3 regions of the Streptosporangium sp. NPDC001559 genome follow, and region 2 is predicted to be linked to each of the others. Evidence: riboswitches for the same ligand, from Rfam matches in the RefSeq annotation. Region 2 holds a riboswitch; each other region holds the start of a gene.
What was found. Region 2 has a riboswitch for S-adenosylmethionine ahead of ACFYY8_RS22025 (glutathione S-transferase C-terminal domain-containing protein). Riboswitches for the same ligand answer to the same signal wherever they lie in the genome.
Positions count from the first base shown of each region.

Region 1: it holds a riboswitch for S-adenosylmethionine, as region 2 does, so the genes downstream of both, thrC (threonine synthase) here and ACFYY8_RS22025 (glutathione S-transferase C-terminal domain-containing protein) in region 2, are expected to answer to the same signal.
Region 3: it holds a riboswitch for S-adenosylmethionine, as region 2 does, so the genes downstream of both, ACFYY8_RS28680 (aminotransferase class V-fold PLP-dependent enzyme) here and ACFYY8_RS22025 (glutathione S-transferase C-terminal domain-containing protein) in region 2, are expected to answer to the same signal.

Region 1 covers NZ_JBIAVG010000003.1:25,431-34,801, reverse strand. Annotated here, with positions in the region: gene ACFYY8_RS07180 (hypothetical protein) at 1-48, shown strand, start outside; gene ACFYY8_RS07175 (DNA repair helicase XPB) at 169-1,815, shown strand; gene ACFYY8_RS07170 (HelD family protein) at 2,150-4,204, shown strand; gene groL (chaperonin GroEL) at 4,447-6,072, opposite strand; gene ACFYY8_RS07160 (cold-shock protein) at 6,396-6,596, opposite strand; gene ACFYY8_RS07155 (MoaD/ThiS family protein) at 6,986-7,261, opposite strand; gene thrC (threonine synthase) at 7,283-8,545, opposite strand; SAM riboswitch class I at 8,560-8,702, opposite strand; gene ACFYY8_RS07145 (RNA polymerase sigma factor) at 8,816-9,371, opposite strand, start outside.
Region 2 covers NZ_JBIAVG010000009.1:335,598-344,968, reverse strand. Annotated here, with positions in the region: gene ACFYY8_RS22040 (ABC transporter permease) at 1-223, opposite strand, end outside; gene ACFYY8_RS22035 (ABC transporter substrate-binding protein) at 220-1,848, opposite strand; gene ACFYY8_RS22030 (FAD/NAD(P)-binding protein) at 1,880-3,640, opposite strand; gene ACFYY8_RS22025 (glutathione S-transferase C-terminal domain-containing protein) at 3,669-4,610, opposite strand; SAM riboswitch class IV at 4,647-4,759, opposite strand; gene ACFYY8_RS22020 (DUF402 domain-containing protein) at 4,812-5,342, shown strand; gene ACFYY8_RS22015 (nitric oxide synthase oxygenase) at 5,351-6,595, opposite strand; tRNA gene ACFYY8_RS22010 (tRNA-Asn) at 6,888-6,963, opposite strand; gene ACFYY8_RS22005 (YtxH domain-containing protein) at 7,129-7,440, shown strand; gene ACFYY8_RS22000 (hypothetical protein) at 7,532-7,993, opposite strand; gene ACFYY8_RS21995 (hypothetical protein) at 7,990-9,264, opposite strand.
Region 3 covers NZ_JBIAVG010000014.1:97,393-106,763, reverse strand. Annotated here, with positions in the region: gene ACFYY8_RS28685 (NADH-quinone oxidoreductase subunit D) at 1-725, opposite strand, end outside; gene ACFYY8_RS28680 (aminotransferase class V-fold PLP-dependent enzyme) at 744-2,042, opposite strand; SAM riboswitch class IV at 2,094-2,209, opposite strand; gene ACFYY8_RS28675 (TerC family protein) at 2,405-3,139, shown strand; gene ACFYY8_RS28670 (cytochrome P450) at 3,149-4,345, shown strand; gene ACFYY8_RS28665 (acyltransferase family protein) at 4,350-5,417, opposite strand; gene ACFYY8_RS28660 (NAD-dependent epimerase/dehydratase family protein) at 5,815-6,822, opposite strand; gene ACFYY8_RS28655 (SAM-dependent methyltransferase) at 6,888-7,904, opposite strand; gene ACFYY8_RS28650 (Rossmann-like and DUF2520 domain-containing protein) at 8,102-8,992, shown strand; gene panC (pantoate--beta-alanine ligase) at 8,983-9,371, shown strand, end outside.

The sequences.
Region 1 (9,371 bases), on a different contig from region 2:
GGGGTCGGCGCCATCATCCTCGCCGGAGTGAACGGCGCCTTCGACTGAACCCTCCGGGATTGTCCTGGGTCTCGGCGCCGTTGGACATACGAGGTCGGGGAGGCGGTGGGCGAGTTCCCCGGGTGAGTGCGACCATGGGCTCGCCCGCCGTACAACGAGGGAGAAGCCGTGAGTGACGGACCGCTGATCGTCCAGTCGGACAAGACCCTGCTGCTCGAGGTCGACCACGACAGGGCCGACGAGTGCCGCAAGGCGATCGCGCCGTTCGCCGAGCTCGAACGCGCCCCCGAGCACGTGCACACCTACCGGGTGACCCCGCTGGCGCTGTGGAACGCGCGGGCGGCCGGGCACGACGCCGAGCAGGTGGTCGACGCGCTGATCGGCTACAGCCGCTACCCGGTGCCGCACGCCCTGCTGGTGGACATCGCCGAGACCATGGCGAGATACGGCAGGCTCAGGCTCGACAAGCACCCCGTCCACGGGCTCGTCCTGACCAGCACCGACAGGGCCGTCCTTGAGGAGGTCCTGCGCTCAAGGAAGATCCAGCCGCTGCTCGGCGAGCGCATCGACGCCAACGCCGTCGCGGTCCACCCGAGTGAGCGCGGCAACATCAAGCAGCACCTGCTCAAGCTGGGCTGGCCCGCCGAGGACCTCGCCGGATACGTGGACGGCGAGCACCACCCGATCACGCTGCGGGAGGAAGGCTGGCTGCTTCGCGACTACCAGCGGGAGGCCGCGCAGGCGTTCTGGCACGGCGGTTCCGGCGTGGTCGTGCTTCCCTGTGGCGCGGGCAAGACGATCGTCGGCGCGGCGGCGATGGCCCACGCGAAGGCGACGACGCTGATCCTGGTGACCAACACCGTCTCGGCCCACCAGTGGAAGCAGGAGCTGATCAGGAGGACCTCGCTGACCGAGGACGAGATCGGCGAGTACACCGGGACGAAGAAGGAGATCCGCCCGGTCACCATCGCCACCTACCAGGTGATGACGACCCGCAGGCAGGGGGTCTACCGCCATCTGGAGTTGTTCGACGCCCGCGACTGGGGTCTGGTCGTCTACGACGAGGTTCACCTGCTGCCCGCCCCGATCTTCCGGATGACCGCGGATCTGCAGGCCAGGCGGCGGGTCGGGCTGACCGCGACGCTCGTGCGCGAGGACGGCAGGGAGGGCGACGTGTTCTCCCTGATCGGCCCCAAGCGCTATGACGCGCCGTGGAAGGAGATGGAGAACCAGGGCTGGATCGCCCCGGCCGACTGCGTCGAGGTGCGGGTCACCCTGAGCGACGAGGAACGGCTCGCGTACGCGATGGCCGAGGCCGAGGAGCGCTACCGGTTCTGCGCGACCACCCCGTCGAAGACCCGGGTGACCGAGGCGCTCGTCCGGCGCCATCCCGACGAGCAGGTGCTGATCATCGGTCAGTACATCGACCAGCTCGACGAGCTCGGCGAGCACCTGGGCGCTCCGGTGATCAAGGGGGAGACCAAGGTCAAGGAGCGGGAGCGGCTGTTCCAGGCGTTCCGCGACCGGGAGATCCAGGTGCTGGTCGTCTCCAAGGTGGCGAACTTCTCCATCGACCTGCCCGAGGCGGCGGTGGCCGTACAGGTGTCGGGAACCTTCGGGTCACGGCAGGAGGAGGCCCAGCGGCTTGGCCGGGTGCTGCGCCCGAAGGCCGACGGTGGCGGGGCGCGGTTCTACTCCGTGGTCAGCCGTGACACGGTGGACCAGGACTTCGCCGCGCACCGGCAGCGTTTCCTGGCTGAGCAGGGATACGCCTACCAGATCATCGACGCTGACGACGTGCTCGCTGACGACTAGCGTTCCCATGGCGAACACGCCGTCGTTCGTGTCAGGTCCACGAGATTCCGCAGGCTTTCTCCAAAGCGACCACCCCCTCGCTAGGCCTCGACGGCCACTGGCGACATACCCTCATGATCTGTGCGCGTCACTGGATTTTCCCGCCTTTTTAGCGATTTGGACGCACAAACACGGACGGTGGTAACGCACTCACGCAAGGGATGCGGCCGTTAATCGGTTTGAGCCGTCGAGGCGCGTCGCTAGGCTGGTGGATTCGCTGCCTGATGGCCACCACCGCTTACCGAACAGGAGGCGCTTTCCCGTGTCCGGACATCCATTGTCCCCCGACATATCCTTGGACCCCCTCACAGAACCCGCAGACCTCACAGAGTCCTCAGGGCCCGCGGAGCCCACGGACCCCGACGAGATCCTCGCCGCCGAGCGCGAGCACCTGGCACTCTCCCGGACCGCCCTGCGCGCCATGCGCGAGCACGCCCAGTCCCTGTCCTCCGACGCCGCGGGCGACTGGGTGTCCCAGCAGATCCTCCAGGCGCTGCTCGACCAGCGGGTCGCGGCGCTGGCCGATCACGCGGGCGCCCCGCTGTTCTTCGGCCGCCTGGACCGCGCGACGGACGACGACCTGCCCGCGACCGTCCACGTCGGCCGCAGGCACGTCCACGACGACCGTAGCCGCCCCCTGGTCATCGACTGGCGGGCGCCGATCTCACGGGCGTTCTACCAGGCCAGCCCGGCCGAGCCGATGGGCGTCAGACGCCGCCGCAGGTTCGGCTACCACGGCGGGGACCTGACCGCCTACGAGGACGAACGACTGGACCAGGGCGACTCCCCCGGCGGCGGCGCCGGGCACAGCAGGATCCTCACCGAGGAGATCGAACGGCCCCGCTCGGGGCCGATGCGCGACATCGTCGCGACCATCCAGCCCGACCAGGACGAGATCGTCCGCTCCGAACTGGGCACGACCGTGTGCGTCCAGGGGGCACCGGGCACCGGCAAGACCGCGGTCGGCCTGCACCGGGCCGCCTACCTGCTCTTCACCCACCGGGAACGGCTGGCCAGGTCCGGTGTGATGATCGTCGGCCCCAACCGGGCCTTCCTGTCCTACATCTCCTCGGTGCTTCCGGCGCTCGGCGAGGTCAAGGTCGACCAGACCACCGTCGCCGACATCCTGGGCGACCACGCGACGCCCGAGGACCCCGCGGTCAGCGCGATCAAGGGCGACGCCCGGATGGTGCCCGTGCTCAACCGCGCGTTGTGGGCGTACATCGTCAAGCCGACCGAGGGCGTGCTGTTCACCAAGGGGGTCAACCGCTACCGGGTGGCCGACTACGAGGTCCGCGAGATCGTCGCCTCCCTGCGCGGCACCACCCGCTACGCCCCGGGTCGCGCGGCCCTGGCCCAGCGGCTGGCCCACGCGGTCCTCGTCCGGATGGAACAGCGCGGCGAGTCCCCCGACGACCGGGTGCAGGACGCCGTCGCCAGGTCCAAGCCGGTCAAGCAGCTGGTGGACACGGTGTGGCCGAAGGTGACCCCGCAGCAGGTCCTCCATCGGCTGTTCAGCGACCCCGCCTTCCTCGCCGACTCGGCCAGGGACGACCTGACCGCCGAGGAACAGGCCGTGCTGCTGTGGGCCAAGCCGTCGAAGACCTTCCGCTCCGCGAAGTGGTCGGCCGCCGACGGGGCGCTGATGGACGAGCTCGGTGACATGATCGAGCGGACCGCCCCGCTGGGCCATCTGGTCGTCGACGAGGCCCAGGACCTGTCGGCCATGCAGTTGCGGGCGCTGGGACGGCGGTGCCGTACGGGGTCGGCCACGGTCCTGGGCGACCTCGCGCAGGGCACGACCCCCTGGTCGGCCCGCTCGTGGAAGGAGGTCCTGGCCCATCTGGGGTTCGAGGAGGGCGTGGTCACCGAACTGACCCTCGGCTTCCGCGTTCCCCGCGAGGTCCTCGACTACGCGGCCAGGCTGCTGCCCTCCGTCGCCCCCGACCTCGCCCCGCCCCGCTCACTGCGACCCGGCCTTGGCTCCCTCACCGTACGGCCCGCCGCGGACCTGGCCGCGTCCCTGAGGGAGGTGGTGGGCGAGACGCTCTCCCGCGAGGGCTCGATCGGCGTGATCGCCCCCGACGCCGCGGTGGCCGAGGTCTCCGCCATCCTGGAGGCCCTGGAGCACCGGGTGCTGAGCCAGGACGCGACCGAGGAGCACCGTCTCCTGGTGATCCCCGCGAGCCTGGCCAAGGGTCTGGAGTACGACCACGTCATCGTGGTCGAGCCCGCCGACATCGTGGCCGCGGAACCACGCGGCCTCGCCCGTCTCTACGTGGTTCTGACCAGGGCGGTGACCTCGCTGACCGTCCTGCACACCGGCGACCTGCCCGCCCAGCTCCGCTGACCGGTTCCACCGGCGGGCCGTGAATAGCCCGTCCGGCTGGAAAAGGCCGCCTCTCCCGAAGGCCTTGGCGGCCGGGAAACGTCCGCTCTCCGAACACGGCGGCCGGGAAACACACGCCCGGCCCGGGTAAACCACGTGGCCGACCGGAAACACCCGCCTTACGGACCGGTGAGAAATCGGGTGGAAAACAAAAAGGGGCGACCCCGACACCTCGGGGTCGCCTCTTTTGGGAAAGCGCCGGACTAGAAGTCCATGTCGCCGCCGCCGGGAACGGCGGGAGCGGCACCGGCCTTCTCGGGCTTCTCGGCGATGACGGCCTCAGTCGTCAGGAACAGAGCCGCGATCGAGGCGGCGTTCTGCAGCGCCGAACGGGTCACCTTCGCCGGGTCGATGATGCCCGACTCGAACAGGTTGACGTACTCGCCCGTGGCGGCGTTCAGGCCCTCGCCGGGGGTCAGGTTGCGCACCTTCTCCACCACGACGCCGCCCTCAAGGCCGGCGTTGACCGCGATCTGCTTCAGCGGCTCCTCAAGAGCCTTGCGCACGATCGCCGCACCGGTGGCCTCGTCTCCGGCCAGCTCGAGCTTGTCGAACGCCTTGGCGCCGGCCTGCAGCAGCGCCACGCCACCGCCGGGCACGATGCCCTCCTCGACGGCCGCCTTGGCGTTACGCACGGCGTCCTCGATGCGGTGCTTGCGCTCCTTGAGCTCGACCTCGGTCGCCGCACCGGCCTTGATGACCGCCACGCCACCGGCCAGCTTGGCCAGGCGCTCCTGCAGCTTCTCGCGGTCGTAGTCGGAGTCGGTGTTGTCGATCTCGGCACGGATCTGGTTGACCCGGCCCGCGATCTGCTCGGCGTCACCGGCACCGTCGACGATCGTCGTCTCGTCCTTGGTGACGATGACCTGACGAGCGCGGCCGAGCTGGTCGAGCGTGGTGGACTCCAGCTTCAGACCGAGGTCCTCGCTGATGACCTGGGCACCGGTCAGGATGCCGATGTCGCCCAGCATGGCCTTGCGGCGGTCGCCGAAGCCCGGAGCCTTGACGGCGACCGAGCGGAACAGACCGCGGATCTTGTTGACGACCAGGGTCGCCAGGGCCTCGCCCTCGATGTCCTCGGCGATGATCAGCAGCGGCTTGCCGGCCTGCACGACCTTGTCGAGGACCGGGAGCAGGTCCTTGTTCGCGGAGATCTTGGAGTTGACGACGAGGACGTAGGGGTCGTCGAGGACGGCCTCCATGCGCTCCGGGTCGGTCACGAAGTAGGGCGAGATGTAACCCTTGTCGAAGCGCATGCCCTCGGTGAGCTCAAGCTCGAGGCCGAAGGTGTTGCTCTCCTCGACGGTGATGACGCCTTCCTTGCCGACCTTGTCCATCGCCTCGGCGATCATCTCGCCGATCTGCGGGTCGCCCGCGGAGATGGAGGCCGTGGAGGCGATCTGCGCCTTCGTCTCCACGTCCTTGGCCAGCTTGGAGAGCTCCTCGGAGACGCGCTCGACGGCGGCCTCGATGCCCTTCTTCAGGGACATGGGGTTGGCGCCGGCGGCTACGTTGCGCAGGCCCTCGCGGACCAGCGCCTGAGCGAGCACGGTGGCCGTGGTGGTGCCGTCACCCGCGACATCGTCGGTCTTCTTGGCGACTTCCTTTACGAGCTCGGCCCCGATCTTCTCCCACGGGTCCTCAAGCTCGATCTCCTTGGCGATGGAGACACCGTCGTTGGTGATCGTGGGGGCGCCCCACTTCTTCTCCAGCACGACGTTGCGGCCCTTGGGGCCGAGGGTCACCTTGACAGCGTCCGCGAGCTGGTTCATGCCACGCTCGAGACCGCGCCTGGCGTCCTCGTCAAACGAGATCATCTTGGCTGCCATACGGCTAGACCTCCCAAACACAGGGTGGCTTGCACCAGACCGAGGCGACGCCCGCGACGGCGTACGGGCCCGCGACTCCGTTCGGCGGGCCCCATCGTCTCGATCCAGGTTTGGCACTCTCCAATGAGGAGTGCTAACCACTGTTTAGCACTCTCCCCCGACGAGTGCAAGCCAAGGACCTTTGACCTGAGTGTCAGCTTAGGCGAAGGCCCGGCCCGCCGATGGGAGCGACGAGCCGGGCCGACATGCCGAGGGCGATCCGCGCGAACTGCGCTGCCGCGGGATGCGCCAGCGGGTTCCCGACGAGCTGACGGAGGACGAGATCAGACCGTCCGGACCGATTCCGCCTGAGGTCCCTTCTGTCCCTGCGTGATCTCGAACTCGACCCTCTGGCCCTGTTCGAGCGCACGGTAGCCATCCATCATGATCGCGGAGTAATGGACGAAAACATCCTTACCACCGTCTACCGCGATGAAGCCGTAGCCCTTGTCCGCGTTGAACCATTTGACGGTGCCTTGCGCCACTTCCGACTCCTCTTACTGGGCTTGAGGACGCCGCCCATTCCTCTCGCGAGGTCCTCAATCTCCGAGGCGGAGACATCGCCTACGTCGATCGTCCTCGACCATACCTGTGAGAGCCCGTGGGGCAACAGAGTCAACCAGCAAACTACCGCTTTACGGACGCATTCAACACGCCAACATAGTTTTGCTATCACTACTAGTTAGTTAAATATTACATTATGTCTTCGCGCAAAAATGTGAGCTTGCATCACAAAAGACGACACCCGCACGCGGCCAGGCCGGTGCGGGTGTCGTGAGGGTGTTCTGGGGACGCCGTTCCATGGCAGTGGACGACATCGGGCGCCGGGAGGCCGCCCAGGGCCCGTTCAGGACCCCGCGCGGCCTTCGCCGGGTCAGCCTCCGGCGACCGCCGGAATGATGGAGACCTGAACGCCGGACGGCGTCACCGTGTCGAGGTTGTCGGCGAAACGGACATCCTCATCGCCGACATAGACGTTCACAAAACGGCGAATCTTGCCCGTTTCATCGAGAATACGGGCACCGATCCCGGGGAAGTCGGCGTCGAGCTTCTGCAGAACCTCACGCAGGGTCTCACCCTCGCCGTTCACCTCGGCTGCGCCGCCGGTGTACGTACGGAGAATCGTCGGAATCCGTACAGAAACACTCATAATTCAGTACCTTTCAGAGTTCTAGGCGACGACAGCGCGGAACGCGTCGAGCGAGGGCCGGATGACAGCGGTGGGACGCGCCTGGTCAGCGACCGCGTCAAGGGTCTTCAGGCCGTCACCCGTGTTGAGGACCACGGTCTCGGCGTCGGGGTCGATCCGGCCCGACTCGACCAGCTTGCGCAGCACCCCGACGGTGACGCCGCCCGCCGTCTCGGCGAAGATGCCCTCCGTCCTGGCGAGCAGGCGGATGGCGTCCACGATCTCGGGGTCGGTGACGTCCTCGACCCCGCCACCGGTGCGCCTGGCGATGTCGAGCACGTAGGGGCCGTCAGCCGGGTTGCCGATGGCCAGCGACTTGGCGATCGTGTCGGGCTTGACGGGGCGGATCACGTCGTGGCCCGCCTTGTAGGCCGCGGAGACCGGGGAGCACCCCTCGGCCTGGGCACCGAAGATCTTGTACGGCGTGTCCTCGACGAGGCCGAGGGCGATCAGCTCCTTGAACGCCTTGTCGATCTTCGTGAGCTGGGAGCCGGAGGCGACCGGGATGACGATCTGGTCGGGGATCCGCCAGCCGAGCTGCTCGACGATCTCGTAGGCCAGGGTCTTGGAGCCCTCGGCGTAGTAGGGCCTGAGGTTGACGTTGACGAAGCCCCACTTGTCGCCGAGCTCGTCACCGATGAGCTCGGAGCAGAAGCGGTTGACGTCGTCGTAGGTGCCGTCGATGCCGATCAGCTTGCCGCCGTACACGGAGGCCATGACGACCTTGCCCTGTTCGAGGTCGGCGGGGATGAACACGCAGGCGTCGAGCCCGGTCCGGGCGGCGGCGGAGGTCACCGCGCCCGCCAGGTTGCCGGTCGAGGAGCAGGACAGGGTGTGGAAGCCGAAGTTCCTGGCCGCCTCGACGGCGATGGCGACCACGCGGTCCTTGAAGGAGTGCGTGGGGTTGCCCGAGTCGTCCTTCACGTGCAACGAGCGCAGGCCCAGCTCACGCGCCAGGTTGCCGGCCTTGACGAGCCTGGTCCAGCCGGGCTCGGTGTTGGGCTTGGAGGCGACGTCCGCCGGGACGGGCAGGAGGGAGCGGTAGCGCCAGATGTTGGCCGGCCCCTGCGAGATCTGCTCCCGGGTGACGTTCCCGAAGTCGTAGGCGATCTCAAGGGGCCCGAAACACTCGATACAGGCGAAGCTGGGACCGAGGTCGTAGCGGGCACCACACTCACGACAGGAGAGAGCGACGGCGGGACCGAAGTCGAGAGCGGTGGTGGTTGCGGTGTTCGCGAGCGCCATGAAGCGAGGCCTTTCCCTCATCTTCGTCTGCGACCACCCTGGTCACAGACCGGAATTGGCACCTGTCCCGGTCGACCCCTCGCCAGATCGCGAGTCTTGAACCGGGAGGGTTGCCGGGGCTTCGCAGGGCCGGTCCCTCCACCCCTCTGGATGAGCAATGTTCAGTTGTGGGCCTGACATGCAGGTCTCAAGCACTCTACCTCGCCTTGTACCCCTCCTGACCAGTTGTCTCACCAAACGAGATGAAGTGTGTCATTAACCGGACAAACCTCAGAAGCCGTAGGCGTCGCCGAGCGCCCCCTGGACGTACTTGCGGGCCTGGTGGATGCGCGACTTGGCGGTGCCGAGGGGGATGCCGAGCTGCTCGGCGACCTCGTTGTAGTCGAGCTGGCAGATGTCGCGCAGCACCAGCGCCTGGGCCAGGTCGGGCTTGTCCGCCTCAAGGGCCTCCATCGCGTCGAGCAGGTCGAGGCGGGAGCCCGCGATCACACTCACCCTGGCGACGTCGGGCTTGTTGTGCAGCGGCAGCTCCTCCGAGCTCTGCTCGGCGGAACGCCGCTTGAGCGAGCGGTAGGTGGTGCGCGCGCAGTTGGCGGTCACGATGTGCAGCCACGTGCTGAACCGCGCCCGCCCCTCGAACCTGGCGATGTTGCGGGCCACGGCGAGCAGGGTGTCCTGACAGGCCTCCTCGGCGTCCTGCCGGTAGGGGAGGATCCGCCCGCAGTGCCGTAGCACCTCGGGTTCGATCCGCTTCAGCAGTTCGCCCAGTGCCCGGTGGTCGCCTCCGGCGGCCGCACGGGCAAGTTCCTCGGTCGTCTCGTCCAGC
Region 2 (9,371 bases):
CGAGTCCCCATTCTGCGACGATCGCGGCCCGCCGCTGCGGGGTGTCGAGGCCGTCGGCGATGAGGACGTCCACGGTGTCGCCGGGGACGAGCAACAGCGCGGCGTAGGCCGCGGTGGCGGCGACCCAGAGCACGACGAGTCCTGCTCCGAGCCGCCTGACCACCGGGCCGGTCCACCCGGCGGCGGCCAGCCCCCGCCGCCGGGTGAGTGTGAGGGTGCTCACGTGCCTGTCCGGACGTCGTAAGCACTGTTGGGGGTACCGGAGACCGGTTCGAAGGTGATCCCGGTGATCCCGGTGCCGTAGGCGACCTGGTCCGCCGGGACGTAGAGCGGCAGCAGCAGGGCCTCGTCCGCGATGACGGTCCGCTGCGCCTTCGCGTAGAGCTCCTTGCGTCTGGCCTGGTCGGAGGTGGCCGAGGCCTCGGCGAGCAGCTTGTCCAGGTCCGCGTTCTCGAAGTGGGTGCGGTTGATCGCGGCGCCCTTCGGCAGGATCAGGTTGAGCGCGGCCCCCGCGTCGGTGTCGCCGCGCGAGTTCTGGAACAGTTCGTACTGGTCGTCCTCCAGGGCCTTCTGCTGGGTGCCCTGGTCGACCACCTTGGGCTGGAAGTCGATGCCCGCGCTCTGTTTGACCGCGGCCTGTACGGCCTGCGCGAGGATGTCGCGGCGATCCCTGACGTAGGGGGCCGACTCGACGGACCGGACGGTCAGCCGCTTGCCGTCCTTGACCCGGAAGCCCTCGGCGTCGCGTTTCGTCCAGCCCGCCTCGTCGAGCAGTTCGTTGGCCCGTCGCGCGTCGTTGCCGTAGGTGTTCTCCAGGGAGGCGTCGTAGAACTGCGGGCTGCCCTGGCCGACGATGCTCCAGGCTCGCCTGGCCGTGCCCTGGTAGACCGAGTTGAGCACGGTGTCCACGTCCACGGCGTCCCTGAAGGCCTCACGCACCCGTTTGTCGTCGAAGGGCGGGTGGGAGACGTTGAAGTAGTAGGAGAACGCGCTGCCCGAGTTGAGGTTGGTCTCCACCTTCACGCCGGGGTCGGCCTTGAGCAGGCCGAGTTCGGTGGCGGGCACGCCCTCGATCACCTGGACCTGTCCCGAGGTGAGCGCGCCGACCCGGACCGCCGCCTCGGGCAGGAACCGGTAGGTGATCTCCGCCAGGTAGGCGGGTCCCTGGTGCGCGGCGTTGGGCGGCGCCCAGTTGTAGGCCGGGTTGCGCCGGTAGTGGGCCTCCTGGCCGGGGGTGAACCGGTCGAGGATGAACGGTCCCGTGCCGACGAGGTCGGGGCCGCCCGCCTTGAGGTCCTTGGCGTTCTTCAGCGACTTCGGGGAGACCTGTCCGGCGTACGGCGAGGCCAGGAAGTCCAGGAACAGGGCGTCGGGCGCCTTGAGCGTGATCTTCAGCGTGTAGGGGTCCGTCACCTCGGCCGAGGAGTAGTCGCGCAGCTGGATGCCGGCGACGGCGGGGTTGTACCCGGGCGCGACGAGCTGGTCGAGGTTGGCCTTGACCGAGGCGGCGTCGAACTTCTCGCCGTCGTGGAAGGTCACGTCCCTTCTGAGCTTGAAGGTGTAGGTGAGGCCGTCCTTGGAGACCTCCCACGAGGTGGCCAGCCACGGCAGGAACTCGCCGTCCTTACCTCTGGCGACGAGCGCGTCGAACTGGTTGTGCACCAGCAGCCTGGCCTTGTTCTGGCCCCACTGCTGGGGGTTGAACGTGATGGGCTGCGTCTCGATCGCCCACACCAGCGAGTCCCCCTCGGCGCCGCCTGAGGCCGGGTTCGCGGCCCCGGTCTCGGTTCCGCACGCGGCGAGCGTCAGCACCCCGGCCAGAGCCAGGACGCCCCGTTGCACTTTCACTTACCTTCTCCTCGGGGGGTCGTGCGCCGCCTCAGGCGACATGTCTGATCTCGGTGGTGACGGCCTCGGACAACACGATCCGGGCCAGGGCGTCGGCGTGGCGGAAGAGCGGGGCGTCAAGGCCGGGTCTGGCGAAGCCGCCGGTGACCCGGCCGCCGACGACCCAGGGGCCGAAGGCGAACCTGCGGGGGTGCGGGGTGTCGAGGCGGTCGAGCAGGCGGCGGTCGGCGGGCCGTACCCTCAGCAGGCCCGATGACTCGTCGACCTCGCCGCGGTCGCGCAGCGCGGAGATCAGCGGGTCGGTCGAGCGGCTCACGCTGGGTGCGGGCAGCCTGGCCTCGACGAGGGACTTGGCGGTGACGGCGCCGGGCAGGGTGGGGCTCTGCGCGACCCATCGCCCGCCGCGGTGCTCGACTCTGACGTCGGCGCCGAGGAAGGTGACCACGCCCGCCCTGGCCAGGGCCTTGAGTTCCTCAAGCCGGGGGCCGGGCGGTCCGCTGGCGATGTAGCTGAAGAAGCCCTCGAACCACCGGTCGGAGATTCCCCGTTCGGCGAGGACGCCGTTGACGGACAGCAGCCCGAGGATCAGGGCGTGGTCGGCGCTGTGCGCGGGGTCGGAGCGTCGTTGCAGGTCGGCGGCCATGTAGCCGTCCATCCACCGCCGCAGTCCCGCCTGGTCGCCGAAGCGGATCCGCTCCAGCGGCCGGTCGAGCCGGTCCAGGTCGAGCCGGTCGGCGTGCCGGGGTACGGCCTTGCGGATCAGCAGCCGCATCCCGGGGCTGCGCCATTCCTCGGCGGCGAACCGTTCGGCGAACTCCGGCCAACCGGCCCTGACCCGTTTCGGATGGTTGTTGAGGAGTTCGTGGTAGTAGGCGAAGGCGAGTTCCTTGGCGACCAGGGGCCACACGTCCCGCCGGAAGTTCCACGGCCCCTCCCCCAGCGCCCCCGCCGTCAGGAAGCGCGGCGCGGGCGGCCGGAGCCCCTGGAAGGGGTAGGCGGTCTTGGCGTGGTACGGCACACCGCGCCGGGACCCCACGTGCAGCAGCGGTTCCCGCCCGCTGGGCAGGTAGACGAGCTCCCCGTCGTGTTCCCTGACGAACCGGCCGCCCCTTCCCGAGGTGAGCAGCACCATCAGGTCGACGAAGGCCAGTCCCAGGCCGCGTACGATCACCGGTTCACCGGCGGGCAGCCGGTCCAGGCCGAGGTCGAGGTCTGCGGTGTAGCCGGTCGGCAGGTAGCGCAGGCCGCTCTCCCGCGCCAGGGCCGTCAGCCCGCGTTCCTCCGCCGACGGGGTGACGTCGCCGTGTCCCTGCGCGAGGATCACGGCGCCCACCTCGAGTGTCGTCCCGTCCTCAAGCCGTACGGCCTGGCCTCCCGGGACGTCGGTCAGGTCGAGTGCCCGGGTCCGGTGCACGTGTACCCGGACACCGCGGGGGGCGGTGTCCACGGCGCGCCGGAAGACGTGGGTGAGGTAGGCGTTCTGCACGGGCCGGGGGACGAAGCGTGCGGGGTCGCAGCCGAGCCACTCGGCCAGTGAGGGGCCGGGGCGTATCGGGCCGACGCACCGGACGGACTCGTCGGTGAAGAGCGTCACGTCGGCGGCGGCGGAGTTCATCCAGAGCAGGTCGGGCTGCCGCTCGCGCCAGACCCTGCCGCCGCCCGGCGGGTAGGGGTCGATCACGTGGACGTCGAGCGACGGCCAGCTGAGCAGTTCGGCGGCGTTGGCGCAGATCCGCTCGACCAGGCAGGTGCCGGTCGGCCCGGCGCCGATGATCGCGATGGAGGCGCTCACGCCGACCACTCCCCTCTCGTACGGCCCGTCACAGCGCTGCTCTTCGATGGGGCAGGTCCCAGTCGGGGGTGGCGGGCTCGACCGGCACCCGCCACGGGTCGGTCTCCCTCGCGGGGGAGGCGAGCACGGTGAGGTCGGTGTTCTCGCGGAAGGCGGGGTGCTGGTAGAGGTCCCTGGCGTAGTCCCACAGGTTGGGGAAGGCGGTCAACGGGCGCTCGCTGATCCTGGCCGACGGGTTGTCGCTCACGTCGAACCTGACCAGGGTGGGCCAGAGCCGTACGTCGGACTCGGTGATCGCGGAGCCGAACAGGAACCTGCGACCGGCCAGCCTGGCGTCGAGTTCGTCGAGGAAGCCGATCACGGCCTTCCTCGCCCGGTGGTACTCCGCTTCGGTCGTGGCGGCGGAGACCCGGCCCGCGGCGGTGTTGGCGTACTCGTAGACGCGCGCGTTGAGCGCGTCGATCTCGGGTCGCAGCTCCTCGGGGTAGAGGTCGGCCTCGGGGTCGCCGCCGAAGCGCGTGCCCAGGTCGATGGTGATGTCCGGGAAGTTGTTGCTGACGATGCGCCCTCCGTGCCGGTCCCACAGCACCGGCACGGAGACGTGTCCGTCGAATCCGGGTTCGGTCGCCTCGTAGGCCTGCCTGAGGGTCGCGAAGCCGTTGACCGGGTCGGCGCCGCGCCGCTCGCGGAACGCCCACCCCCTGCCGTCCCGCTCGTCGTCCACGTAGGACAGCGAGACGACGTCCTGCAGCCCTTTGAGGGAGCGCACGATCGCCGTACGCTGCGCGTAGGGACAGACCGCCGCGACGTAGAGGTGGTAGCGCCCGGCCTCGGCGGGGAACTCCCCGGTGCCGTCGTCGGTGATCCGTCCCTGGAAGGGGTAGCGGGGGCCGGGCCTGCCACCGGGCCGGTAGCGGCCGTGGGCGTCCAGGTCCACGGGGCTCGCGTAGTTGAGTGTGATCTCGGACATGTGACACTCCCAGGGCGTCCCTCGGTGACCCGTGCGGGTCCGCGCTTGCGGCACGCCGACCGTGCCACCCGGTCTTCCCCGGGGGCACCCCGCCGCGGTGCGAGGGTTGCCGGTCAGCAAGCCGGGGCTTTGCACTGACACTCTTAACCTAGTTATACGGTAGGAAATACATAGATCTCTGTCAACCCTTAAAGTCGGGGGATGTCTCATGAGATCGTGCGCGTGGTCTACCGCAAGTACGACGGCTCGCTGCACTGGAACCACCCGGCCCTGCTCCTCGGCGAGGACGAACACGGCGTGTGGGTCGGCTGCCCGCCCGGCAGCAGCGGCAGGCGGGGGCAGGAGCCGCCCGTCGTCTGGGACGAGCCGTTCGTGATCCTCTTCCCCCGTGACGCCTGGTGGACGGCCACCTTCAACGCGGCGCCGTACAAGGCCGAGATCTACTGTGACGTCTCGACCGTGCCGCGCTGGGACGGCGACGAGGTGACCATGGTCGACCTCGACCTCGACGTGATCCGCATGCGCAAGGACGGCCGGGTGCTCCTGGACGACGAGGACGAGTTCGAGGAGCACCAGGTCCGCTACGCCTACCCCAGGGAGATCGTGGAGGGCGCCCGCGCCTCGGCCGCCGCGCTGATGGAGGCCGTCACCGCCAGGACGGTCCCCTTCGCCTCACCTCCGCACTGGCTCTCCCTGGTCGCCGGAAACCCCGAGGGCCCCGGGAACCGCTGAGAAGGGCGTCACCGCCCCGGGCTCCACCGGCCCGCCGACCGCTCCTTGGAGTCGGGGTGGGTGACGAAGTTCGGCGAGAGCCGCTCCTGGTCGTAGTACCGGTGGAAGACCGGGGTCGCGGCCCCCGAGATGGGCGGGACGATCCAGCTCCAGTCGGCCGGGCAGGTCCTGCCCGCGCTCTCCTCCCGTGCCACGTGCGTCAGGAAGCGCCTGGACTCGGCGTGGTGGTCGGTTATGGTGACCCCCGCCCTGTCGAAGGAGTACAGGACCGCCACGTTCAGCTCGACCAGCGCGTGGTCGCGCCACAGCGAACGCTCGTTACGGGTGTCCAGGCCGAGCCGCGCGGCGACCAGGGGCACCAGGTTGTAGCGGTCGGGGTCCGCGAGGTTGCGCGCCCCGATCTCGGTACCCATGTACCAGCCGTTGAACGGCGCGGCCCGGTAGCAGACCCCGCCGATCTCCAGGCACATGTTCGATATCACCGGTACGGCGTGCCAGCGCAGCCCCAGCCGCTCGAACCACGGATAGGCCGGGTGGGACAGCGGCACCTCGAGCACCGCGTCCCCGGGGATCGTGGACAGCAGCGGCGGCCCGTCGCCCATCGAGACCGCCAGGGGAAGCACGTCGAAGGGCGTGCCCCGGCCGCCCGGCCAGCCAAGCTTGCGGGCCATCGTGGTGAACCCGGCGTTGCGCGGGTCTCCGACGACCGAACCGTCGTCCATCGCGTACCCCGCGTAACGGATGAGCTGCTCGTTCCAGATCCTCGGCCCCGGCGCCCCTGGGCGGTCCTGGGCGAAGATCGTGATCATCGGCCGGATCCGGCCGTCGGAGACGGCCTCACGGAGGTGGTCGACGCACTCGACGGCGACCCCCTCGGCCGTGTTCACCCGGCGCCGGTCGCGCACCCGCAGCGACTTCCAGTACAACCGCCCGATGCACCTGTCGCTGTTGCGCCAGGCCACCCTGGCGCCGAAGACGAGTTCCTTCGGCGTGTGGGTGTAGGTCCCCGTCGCGGTGATCTCGGCGCGCACCTCGCGCAGCCTGGGCTTCACGGGGCCCGCCTCCGGGTTCTCCTCGTGGAACAGCGTCAGGAACTCCTCGGCGGCCGTCACGTCCACCGGCGGGGCCACCGGATGGGAGGGCACCTGCCACGCCGCCCTCCCGTCGTCCCGGTGGGCTCCCGCGTAACCCTGCCCGCGTGCTCCCTGTTCCCTCGCCGGCGTCTGGCGCCGGGGTTTCGGCCAAGTCGGCACAGAAAAACCACCTGTATACGTCTAACGGGTACGGCATGCCGTTCCGGGCGGCACGGTTCCCTCGGCGTGATGTCCCGCGTGATGCCTCCGGCCCGGCGGCGATCCCACAGCGGTCTCCGGGATCCCGCGGCGAAGTCACCACGGTACGGCGCCCACGACCCGGTCACCGAGCGCGAGCGGAAGGACACGAGGCGATGCGCCCCCTATTTTCTGTGATTCACCGGGATTTGTCCGCGAAATAGGACACGAAACGGCGAAGGCCCCGGGAGCTGTGCTCCCGGGGCCTTCCTGATGGCTCCCGCGATAGGACTCGAACCTATAACCTGCCGGTTAACAGCCGGCTGCTCTGCCGATTGAGCTACACGGGATCGTGCTTCGCGCTGTTCGGACCTGGGGTTTTCCCCCGCTCCTTGCGGCGCAGGAATAGATTAGCGCACTCCGGGAGTGTGTGTCGCATCGATGCTCCGGGGTAGAGCCGAGACAACTCACGGTCCGCGGGTAGGGTCCCGCCCAGGACGCTTGTGGAGGTGGAGATGCGTTACCGACTGATGTTCGGTGTAGGCCTCGCGGTCGGCTACATCCTTGGGAGCCGCGCAGGCCGGGAGCGCTACGAGCAGCTCAAGCGGATGGCGCGCCGGGTCTCGGACAACCCCGCCGTCCAGGAGGCCGCGGGGCTGGTCGGCGCCCAGGTTTCCAAGGCCACCGACGTGGCCAGGACGAAGGTGAGTGACGTGGCCAGGGACAAACTGCCGTTCCTGCAGCCGCGCGACGGCAGGGGGCTGGACGAGCACGACGAAACGGGTACCGGATGGCCACGGGGGGAGAAGGCCGTCACCCCCCACTGACCCCGTCGGGCCCGCGCGGGTCACGGCGCCCGCCGGGCCCGCACGGGCCCTTTCGCGTTCCACACCGGGAAAAGCCGGTCGTGGGACGCCCTCAGACGCCGAAACTGCGGCGCGTCTCCTCCAGGGCCTGCTCGGCGAGAGCGCGCAGGCCGGGGTCCTGCGGGTCCATCCCGGCGTCGAAGACGAACTCCCAGATCATCTGGTCGTCGTCGGTCTTCCTCGCCACCAGCCGCACTCCCCCTCTGGCGTCCAGCGGGGCGTACTGACTGACCACGATCGAGGCCATGACCCGCTCCCGCACGGCCTCCGGCACCCGCCCCGGCTCGGGCAGCGGCGCCCGGAGCGTCCGCCCCTCCGTGGTGACGACCGTCAGCCCCTCCTCGTCCCACACCCCCCGGTCGATCCGGAACCACGGCAGCCTGGTCTCGCCCAGATAGAGCGCCTTGTCGGTCGCGACCACGTGGCCTTCGGGCCCCTCGGCGTAGGTGAGCACCCGGTCGGTCGGCGCCACGACCGCGCGGACCCCCGCGGGCGTCCGATTGAAGAGCTTCATCCCTCCACGTTATCGGCGAGCAGGTCGAGGGTGAGCGCGGCGGACCAGGAGAAGTCCCTGCTGCCCCTGCCGCTGCCGTCGAAGGGGTCGAAGCACTCCCTGAAGCCCGCCTGCCGTACCAGGCGCAGGGTGCAGACGCCGAGCAGCCGCGCCAGGCCGTCCAGCCCGTGTACGGCCGCCGCCCGCCGCAGCAGCCAGTTGGTGTTCACCCAGGACGGCCCCCGCCAGTAGCGCGACCGGTCGAACTGGGTGGCACGGATCTCGCAGCTGGGCACGGGGTACCCGGCGGCCCCCATGAACCGGGCCGATTCGAGCACCCCGACCAGCTTGGTCACCCGGTCGGCGGGCAGGCCGGGGTCGAGCATCGGCCCGAAGGCGCCCACGGTGCACATCGGGTTGAGCCGTCCCGAGCGCAGGTCGAGGGCGTGGAAGGCCTCGCCTCCCCAGAGGCGTTCCAGCAGCCCGGCGCGGATCCGCTCGGCCGCCTCCCGGTGCGGCGCGGGGTCGGCCCCGGCCAGCGGGGCCAGCTCGGCGAGCGCCTGGCAGGAGGCCAGCCAGATCCCGTTGAACAGCGGGTCCTCGACCGCGAAGGGATGCTCCGCGCGCAGGTAGGCCGGGTCGTAGCCGGAGTCGCGGTAGCGCTGGGCCAGCCAGACGTAGCGGTCGGGGAACGGCTCCTCCCCGTGGGCGCCGGAGGCCCGGGTCACGGCGTCCAGCGGGGCGTCCCACACCGGGCTGTCGTCCATCCCCGACTCCCAGGGGTGGACGATCGCGGCCAGTCCTCCCCCGCCCAGGTCCCTGGCCGTGGTGAGGTAGTCGTGCTGGGCCACAAGCATGGGGTACAGCCTGCGGACCAGGCCGAGCGCCTCCTCGCGGTTCCTCGCATGCCGCCACATCCACCAGGTGGCCAGGGCGTGCAGGGGCGGCTGGGTCAGCCCGGAGGTCGGCACCCCGTTGGGGGCGGCGGGGTGTTCCCCGGACCTCCAGACGGAGGGGCCGGGGAAGTAGGCGTCGGCGAGACCCCGGCTGAAGACGATGTGAGGCACCATCCCGGTGTGCCACTGCCCGGCCAGAAGGCTGAGCAGTTCCGTGCCCGCCCTGCGGGTGTCGCAGCGGGAGACACCGATCGCGACGAAGGTCGAGTCCCAGTTCCACTGGTGCGGATACAGGCCGGGCGCGGGCACGGTCACGGCGCCCGCGCGATTGGCGTCGAGTACGGACCACGCCTCGCGTCCGAGTGCGACATCGTCCACCGCTGTCCGCCCCTCCATTCGCCCAGTCTGGGCCAGTATTCGCCGGGAGAACAGCCCTTCGCCCCTTCTGCATGCTTCTGGCACGTCTCTACCCGGCCGTCCACGCGTCCCCGAGGGCCGTTTCC
Region 3 (9,371 bases), on a different contig from region 2:
CTCACGCCGTACTGCATGATCGTCTCGCGGTCGAGCACCCCGACGCCGACCGTGCGGGCCAGGAAGATCTCATTTCCGCTGATCAGGGCCTCGATGTCGGGCAGGCGGCGCCGTACGTCGGCGACGGCCAGGGCCACCCGGTCGAGCCAGCCGTACGGCAGGTCCTCCTTGAGGCCGCCGACCCGGTTGAACATGTAGTGCATCCGGCCGCCGGAGATCTCCTCCATCACGGCCTGGAGGGTCTCGCGCTCGCGGAAGGCGTAGAAGACGGGGGTGATCGCACCCAGTTCGAGGGGGTAGGAGCCGAGGAACATCAGGTGGCTGAGCACCCGGTTCAGCTCGGCCATCAGGGTGCGCGCCCACACGGCCCTGACGGGCACCTCCATGCCGAGCATCCGCTCGACCGCGAGCACGACGCCCAGCTCGTTGGCGAACGCCGACAGCCAGTCGTGCCGGTTGGCCAGCACGATGATCTGCCGGTAGTCCCTGACCTCGAACAGTTTCTCCGCGCCCCGGTGCATGTAGCCGACGATGGGCTCGGCGGCGCTGATCCGTTCGCCGTCCAGTGTCAGGCGCAGCCGTAGCACGCCGTGGGTCGAGGGGTGCTGCGGGCCGATGTTCAGGACCATGTCCTCGGTGGCCAGCTCCTTGCCGGCCGCCGCCGCTCCCGCGACGGCGTCGGCTCCGGCCCCGATCCCCACGTTCACTTCCCGGGGCTCAGTCATAGGCCCCATGCTGTCACGTCAGCGGCGCGTGACGAGATCCCGCAGGGCCTCGACGAGACGGTCGACGTGCTCGGTGGTGCTGCCGACGCCGATGGAGGCGCGCACCGCGGAGGCGGTGACGTCGTCGCAGCCGCCGTCCTTGGCGCCGAGCAGGTGCCTGACGAAGGGGTGGGCGCAGAACTTGCCGTCCCGCACGCCGATGCCGTACTCGCCGGACAGCGTCTCGGCCACCTCACGGGCGGTGAAGCCGTCCACGACGAAGGAGACGATGCCGACGCGGGCGTGGTCGGGGCCCCACAGGGACAGCTCGTGCACACCCTCGACGCCGGCCAGGCCGGCCCGCAGGCGGGCCAGCAGACGCTCCTCCTCGCGCACCAGCACGTCCCAGCCGGTCGCGCTCAGCGCGTCGCAGGCGGCGGCCAGCGCGATGGCGCCCAGCACGTTCGGTGTGCCCGCCTCGTGGCGCGCCTCGGGGTCGTCGTGCCAGTCGGTCGCCTCGTCCTCGACGGCCTTGACGGCCCCGCCACCCCGGAGGTACGGCTCGGCGACGGAGAGCCAGTCGGAGCGGCCGATCAGCGCGCCGGTGCCGAACGGGGCGTAGAGCTTGTGACCGGAGAAGACCACGTAGTCCAGGTCGAGCGCGGTCAGGTTGAGGCGGCGGTGCGGGACGAGCTGGGCGGCGTCGACCAGGACGCGGGCGCCGTGGCGGTGGGCGATGTGGGCCAGGGCGGCGATCGGCCACAGCTCGCCGGTCACGTTGGAGGCGGCGGTGACGACCAGCAGCTTGGGGCCGTCGATCGCGGCCAGCGCGTCGTCGGCGGCGCGGACGGCCTCACCGGGGAAGGCCGGGGCGGGCAGCCGTACGACGTCGGCCCAGGGCAGGAGCGAGGCGTGGTGCTCGGTCTCGAAGACCACCACGGTGGTCCCGGTGGGCAGGCTGCGGGCCAGCAGGTTGGTGGCGTCGGTGGTGTTCCTCGTGAAGATCACCGCGTCGTCGGGACGGGCCCCGACGAAGGCCCGCACGGTGTGCCTGGCCTGCTCGTAGCGGGCGGTGGTCAGCTGGGAGGCGTATCCGGCGCCGCGGTGGACGCTGGAGTAGGCCGGGAGCGCGGCGGCGACGGCGGCGCTCACCGGCTCAAGACAGGGGGCGCTGGCGGCGTAGTCGAGGTTGGCGTACGGCACCAGCCTGCCGCCCTTGACGGGCACCTCAAGGTCGGCGCCGAGGACCGCGGGGATCGGCCGGTCGTCGTGGACGCGGGTCGCCGGGACGGTCACGGTCTCGGCGGCGGCGGCGGTGAAGATCGTCAGTGTGGACACGCCAAAGCTCCTTGGAGGTCATCGGACCCCAAGCCATGGCCTTGGTGCTGGAGCCCGCGCTTGCCCGGCACACCTCGTGCCGGACCAGGTCCTCACCCGGGGCACCCCGCCGCGGACGCGAGGGTTGCCGGCCAGCTAGCCGGGGCTTGTCGCTGGCACTCATGACCTACGAACCGGACTATACCCACACAGAGGCGGTGCTTGGCAAGTCTGCGGGAAGGGGTCCGGAGGGCTGGAGTTTCGGCGGTGATCCTGAGGAACTTCCGGTTCTGCCCGATCGTCTGGAGCTGTGACCGTGAACGCCCGTCAGGTCACGCGCCGCGCGCGGGCGGCGCCCCCCCCCACTGAAACTGGAGGACCCGATGGACTGGGTGGCCGACCCGGCGAGCTGGATAGGTCTGCTCACGCTGATCGCTCTGGAGATCGTGCTGGGCATCGACAACATCATCTTCATCTCGATCCTGGCGGGGAAACTCCCGCCGGAACAGCGTGACAACGCCCGCAGGCTGGGTCTGCTCGCCGCCCTGGTCAGCCGCCTGGCGCTGCTGCTCGCCCTGTCCTGGGTGGTACGGCTCACCGCCCCGCTCTTTGAGATCTTCGGGCACGAGATATCGGGACGCGACCTGATCCTGATCCTCGGCGGGCTGTTCCTGCTGGTCAAGAGCGTTCACGAGATCCACGGCCACACCGAGAACGGTGAGGACCACTCCGGCGGCCGGAAGGCGGCGGCCTCCTTCGGCATGGTGATCCTGCAGATCATGGTGCTGGACATCGTCTTCTCCCTCGACTCGGTGATCACCGCGGTCGGCATGGTCGACGAGCTGGCCATCATGGTCATCGCGGTCATCGTCGCGGTCGTGGTGATGCTCTTCGCCTCGGGGCCGATCAGCCGTTTCGTGGACAAGCATCCGACGATCAAGATGCTGGCGCTGTCGTTCCTGGTGCTGATCGGCGTCGTGCTGCTCGCGGAGGGCTTCGGACAGCACATCTCCAAGGGCTACATCTACTTCGCGATGGCGTTCTCGCTGGTGGTCGAGCTGCTCAACATCCGGGCCCGCCGCCGTTCGCGGGCCGTCGAGAAGACCCCGGAGCCCTAGCATGGGTTTGTGCGTTTTGATCCATGGAGTCCGGAATTCGTCGCCTATCCCTATGACGCCTACGCCGAGCTGAGACAGCGGCCGGTCACCTTCTTCGAGCCGACGGGCCAGTGGCTGGTCGCCCGGCACGCCGACGTCAACGCGTTGCTGCGCGACCGAAGGCTCGGCCGGTCCTACCTGCACGTGGCCACGCACGCCGAGTTCGGCAGACCGGAGGAGCCGCCCTTCCTCGACCCGTTCTGGCGGGTGGTCAGGGCCGGGATGCTCGACGTCGAGCCGCCCGTCCACACCCGCCTGCGCCGCCTGGTCTCCCGGGCGTTCACGCCGCGGATGGTCGAGGCGTTGCGGCCCAAGGTCGCCTCGATCGCCACCGGGCTGGTCGAGGACTTCGTGGCACGCGGCGGCGGCGACCTCATCGCGGAGGTCGCCGAACCGCTCCCGGTGACCGTGATCGCCGAGATGCTCGGCGTCCCCGAGGCGGACCGGCACCTGCTGCGGCCCTGGTCGGCCGACATCTGCGGGATGTACGAGCTCAACCCGTCGCCCGAGACGCAGCGCACCGCCGTACGGGCGGCGGAGGAGTTCTCCGGCTACCTGTCGGAGCTGGCCCGCGCCCGCCGGGCGAACCCCGGCGACGACCTGATCAGCGCCCTGGCCCTGGTCGCCGACGGCGGTGACACCCTGACCGAGGAGGAGCTGGTCGGCACCTGTGTGCTGCTGCTCAACGCGGGTCACGAGGCGACCGTCAACGTCACCGGAATCGGCTGGTGGTCGCTGTTCCGCAACCCGGCCGAGCTGGACCGGCTGCGCGCGGACCACGGCCTGCTGCCCACGGCGATCGAGGAGCTGATGCGCTGGGACACCCCGCTGCAGATGTTCGAGCGCTGGGTCCTTGAGGACATCTCGGTCGGCGGGGTGGACATCCCGCGTGGCGCGGAGGTGGCGCTGCTGTTCGGTTCGGCCAACCGGGACCCCGAGGTGTTCGCCGACCCCGACCTCCTCGACCTCGGCCGTACGGAGAACCCGCACATCTCCTTCGGCGCGGGCATCCACTTCTGCCTGGGCGCCCCGCTGGCCAGGATCGAGCTGGCCGAGTCGTTCGGCGCCCTGCTGCGCCTGGCTCCCCGGATGGAACTCGCCGCCGAGCCCACCTGGAACCCCGGCTACGTCATCCGGGGCCTGACGGCTCTGGAGGCGCGGGTCTGAGGTCTCACGCGGCCCCTGGGCGCCCGCCTGACAGCAGGCGCTCGGCGGGCCGCTCGACGAGGCGGTGCAGCGCCCAGGCCAGCAGTACGGCCAGCGGCAGTGCCGTCAACGTCACCAGGAGCGCGTGCGCCGGGACACGCCCGAGCACCCGGTTGACCAGGCTGATCGTCGGCTGGTGCACCAGGTAGAAGGCAAAGGAGATCTCCCCGAGCCAGACCAGGACGGGCAGGCGCAGCGGCGAACGCGTTTCGCGCACGTCGGCCGTCGCGGCGGCGGCGATCAGCACGGCGAACGGGCCCGCCATCCACGCCACCCAGCCCGCGCGCTGCCAGACCAGCGGGACGGTCGCGTAGGCGGCCAGGACCAGGATCACGGCCGTGGGCAGGCCGGGTCCCCGCCAGCGGCCTTCCTTGACCATCAGCGCCACGGTCATGCCGAGTGCGAACTCCAGCGCCCTGGTCACCGGGAAGATCCAGACGAACCAGTAACCGATGCTTTCCGACATCGAGAAGCTGACAAACGGGACCACCCATGTCCCGGCCCACAAACCCGCCGAGGTCAGCAGGAGCCGGTTTCCTGGAATGCGCCGGAGAAGCGGCAGTAGAAGCGGAAAAGCCGCATAAAACGCCATTTCACAGGAGAGTGACCAGGAAGGGGTGTTGCCGCCAAAGTAATAGGTTTCGTCCGGTACCCAGGCCTGAAGGAGGAAAAAGCCGCTCGCGGCCGGTCCGGGCGCCACGGCGCGTCCCGCCACGGTCAACAGGGCCAGGACGGCGATCCAGGTGACCATGTGGCTCGGGACGATCCTGGCGGCACGCCGCCGCCAGAACGCCCACGCCCTGTCTCCGGGCCTGGACGACCAGGTCAGCACCATGCCGGACAGCACGAAGAAGAACGGCACCCCGGAGGAACCCGCGGAGAAGACCGCCCCGAGAAAACGCTGCGTTCCGGGGTCGTCCGTTATGCCGCCGGTGAACAGATGAAAACCGAAAACAGCAAATGCTGCGAACCACCTCAATCCCGTCAGAGAGGGGAGGCGGGGGGCTTTTTCCCTGGACGCGGGAGGAGCCATGGTCTCTTCCACGTGAACCTCGTCACGGTCGCTGTCGGCCGACGCCGTGGACCGGCATGGCGGGGGTCACACCAAGTAGAACGATCCAGACAATAGCGAACAGCCGCGACCTCCACGATCCCCGTTTTCAGGGAACAGGGGTGACCGCTTGTTTCCGAAGCTCATGGAGTTATGTTTCAGGTTCAATCATTTGTTTCGGGCCTGCGGCGACCGGCCCCCGGCCGCCGGAGGAACCGGTCACCTGGTCGCCGCACGCCCCGGTCGCCGAGGGAACGCCGCCGGGGAGCCGCCGCCGTACGGCCCCCGGAAGCCGGGAAGCCGCCGGAAACCGCGCCAAGGGAACGCCGCCGGGGCCGGGAGCCGCCCGCCGTACACGCGCAGCCGGGGGAACCGTGTGTCAGGCCAGGCCGTCGAGAACCTTGGCCTCCTTGGCCGGGTCGAGGCCGACCGAGGGGCGGTCGGCCCTGAGCGCCGGGTCGCCCTCCACTTTGAGCCACTCCCAGGTGTCGGCGACCGTCTCCCGCACCGGGCGGCAGACGAGCCCCGCCCCGTGGGCGGCCGAGACGTCCCCGTCGTGCAGGCCGTCCTCCTCGCCGCCCTCGGGCAACCAGACCGGCAGCTCGGTCCACGCGGCGATGCCCGCCTCCTCGATCACCTCGGCGGGGGCCCAGACCAGTTCGGCGTCGGAGCCGGTCACCCTGATGATCTCGTCGAGCAGCTCGCCCATGGTGGCGTGCCCGGGGTGGCTGACCGTGTTGAAGGCGCCGCCGACACCCCGTTGCGCCGCCCCGAGCATCCAGATCGCGATGTCCCTGGCGTCGATGTACTGCAGCGGACGGCCCGGCCTGCCCGGCGCCAGCACCCGGCCGCCCCGCTCGACGCGGCGCAGCCACCAGGGCAGCCGCCCGAGGTTCTCGTAGGGGCCGATCACCAGCCCGGCGCGGGCGAGCAGGGCGCGCTCGCCGAAGACACGCAGGACGGCCAGCTCGCCGCCGCGCTTGGCCTCCGCGTAGTCGTCGGCCGACTCCGCGTCGGGGTCGCTCTCGACCACCTGGGCGCTCTCGTCGGCCCCCGGTGGGATCGGCCAGCTGTGGACCGACCTGCTGGACACATATCCGTAGTGGCCGACCCGCCCGTCCAGCAGCCCGCACGCCTCCGCGACGACCTTCGGCGCGCCGCTCCAGGTGTCGACGACCGCGTCCCACTCACGACCGTCAAGGGCCGCGCGCAGCGCCTCGCGGTCGGTCCTGTCCGCGACGAGCGTCTCGACGTCCGCCCCCGCCGTCCCCGGTGGGAGGGGACTTCTGCCCCGGTTGACGATGGTGACCTCGTCACCCCGTCGCACCGCCTCCTCGACGACGGCCCGGCCGACGAAATGTGTGCCACCCAATACAAGAAGCCTCATGCCGACCATCCTCATCTCGCCCGCCCCGCCACCCCAGGGAATTCACCGTCGGCGTAGCCGTACGGTCAGGATCGTGACTGGCGCAGCCAGCCGAAGGCGCCGAGGCCGTGGGGGTCGATCAGCTCCGCCTCAAGGGAGGCCCGTGACAGGGCGCGCAGATAGCCGACCGGGTCCCAGCCGGCCAGGTCGAGGGACGGGCGGGCACCGGTGACGCCCAGGGCGCGCAGGGCCTCCCGCTGGGTGGTCAACGTCGTCGTGACCGCCCCCACCCCCTCGCCCGCCGCCGCGCAGGCGTCCAGCGCGACGTGCGCGGTGATGTCACATGACCCGTCGGGGACCGGGGCCACGGCCGCGCCGCCACGGTAACCGGCGAGCGAGCCGTACGGCGGGCGGGCGCCCAGCCGGTGCGCGTAGTCGACGGCGACGGCCCGGCCGCGCGCCAGCCGTACGATCACCGAGGCCCAGGCCTCGTCGCGGGGCCTGCCGATCTCGGCGCGTTCGCCGACGGGGCCGAGCGGCCACCAGCGGTCGAGCCAGGCCAGGTCGGCCTCCTCCGGGGTGTCGCCGAGTTGTTCCGCGCCGTCCGAGGGGTCGACCATGACCAGCCGGGGGCCGTCGGACGTCTGTTCGACCACGTCGAGGGGAACGTTGTCGAGCCACTCGTTGGCGATCACCAGCCCCTCGACCCCCTCGGGCACCACCGGTTCCCAGCCGATCTCCTCGGGCAGGTCGGGGGGCCGGGGAGCGACGTCCACGCAGGTCACCCGTAGCCGGGAACGGAGTTCCTGCGGCGCCAGGGCCAGCACGCCGACCGCCAGGGCGCCCTCGCCCGCGCCGACGTCCACCAGGTCGAGCGGTCCGGAGGGCCCGGCCAGTTCGGCCAGTTCGCGCAGCACGGCCCCCGCCAGGACGGCCGAGGTCCCGGCCGTGGCGCTGACCGCGGCACCGACTGGGGCACCGGCCGTGGCACCGACCGCGGCGCTGACCGAGGTCCGGAAGTGGGCGGAAGGTCGTTCGCGCAGATAGAAGCCGTTTTCGCCGTAGAGCGCCCGCTGTGTCGCGGCGCGCCAGGTGAGCCACACGATCCCCGACGCTACAGGGACGCCCCCCTCGGTGAGAAAGCCTGCGACAAGAGGAGAAAAGCGGCCCGGCCCGGGGCAGACCTGGGACAGGACCGCCGCCGCTTTCGGACACGTGCCTTCGCGCAGCCGGGTGGGGCAGGCCCGTTACGCTGGTCAACTGGGCATGGAGCCCCAATCTTGTCGAAGGACGGGACGTCATGGACGCAGTCGATCGCCCGGCGCGGCTGGCCGTCGGAGTGATTGGAGCAGGCCGGGTCGGCTCGGCGCTCGGCGCCGCGCTGGCACGCGCCGGACACCGGGTCGTCGCCGCCAGCGGCGTCTCCGATTCCTCCAGGGAACGGGCCGTGGAACGGCTGGGCGTCACACCGTCCCGGCCGGAGGACGTGGTGGCCACGTCGGACCTCATCCTCGTGACGGTCCCCGACGACGTCCTGCCCGACCTGGTCTCCGGGCTGGCGGGCACCGGCGCCGCCTTCCAGGGCAAGCTCGTGGCCCACACCAGCGGCGCGTACGGCCTGGCCGTACTGAACCCCGCGATCAGGGCGGGAGCCCTCCCCCTGGCCCTGCACCCGGTGATGACCTTCACCGGCAGGGAGGACGACCTGCGCCGCCTGACCGGCATCTCGTACGGCGTGACCGCCCCCGACATGCTCAGGCCCGTGGCGGAGGCGCTGGTCATCGAGATGGAGGGCGAGCCGGTCTGGATCGCCGACGACGACAGGCCGCTCTACCATGCGGCCCTGGCGGGCGCCGCCAACCACATGGTCACGCTGATCGCCGAGTCCTCCGAGCTGCTCGAACGCGTCGGTGTCGAACAGCCGGGCCGGATGCTCGGGCCGCTGCTCGGGGCCGCGCTGGAGAACGTGCTGCGTCTGGGCATCTCCGGGCTGACCGGTCCCGTGGTGCGCGGCGACGCAGGGACGGTCCGCAAGCACGTGGACGCCCTGATCCTCGCGGCACCCGAGGCCGCGGATGCCTACGTCGCCCTCGCTAGGCTCACCGCGGACCGCGCGCTGGCGGCCGGGCTGCTCAAGCCCGAGGCCGCCGAGCGCCTCCTCGACGCCCTGGGAGGGAACATATGGACGTGATCGTGGCCGGTGACCGCGCCGGGCTGGTCAAGGCGAAGCACAGCCTGGGGATCGGCGCGTCCGGGGCGACGCTGGCGCTGGTGCCGACCATGGGCGCGCTGCACGAGGGCCACCGCTCACTGATCCGGCTGGCCCGTGAGCAGGCCGACCACGTCGCGGTGAGCGTCTTCGTCAACCCCCTCCAGTTCGGGCCGAACGAGGATTTCTCCCGCTATCCCCGGACGTTCGACGTCGACCTGGAGACCTGCGCGGACGAGGGCGTGAGCATCGTCTTCGCCCCCTCGGCCGACGACATGTACGCCCAGGACCGGCAGGTCTCGGTGTCCTCCGGGCGGATGGGCACGATCGTCGAGGGAGCGTTCAGACCCGGTCACTTCGA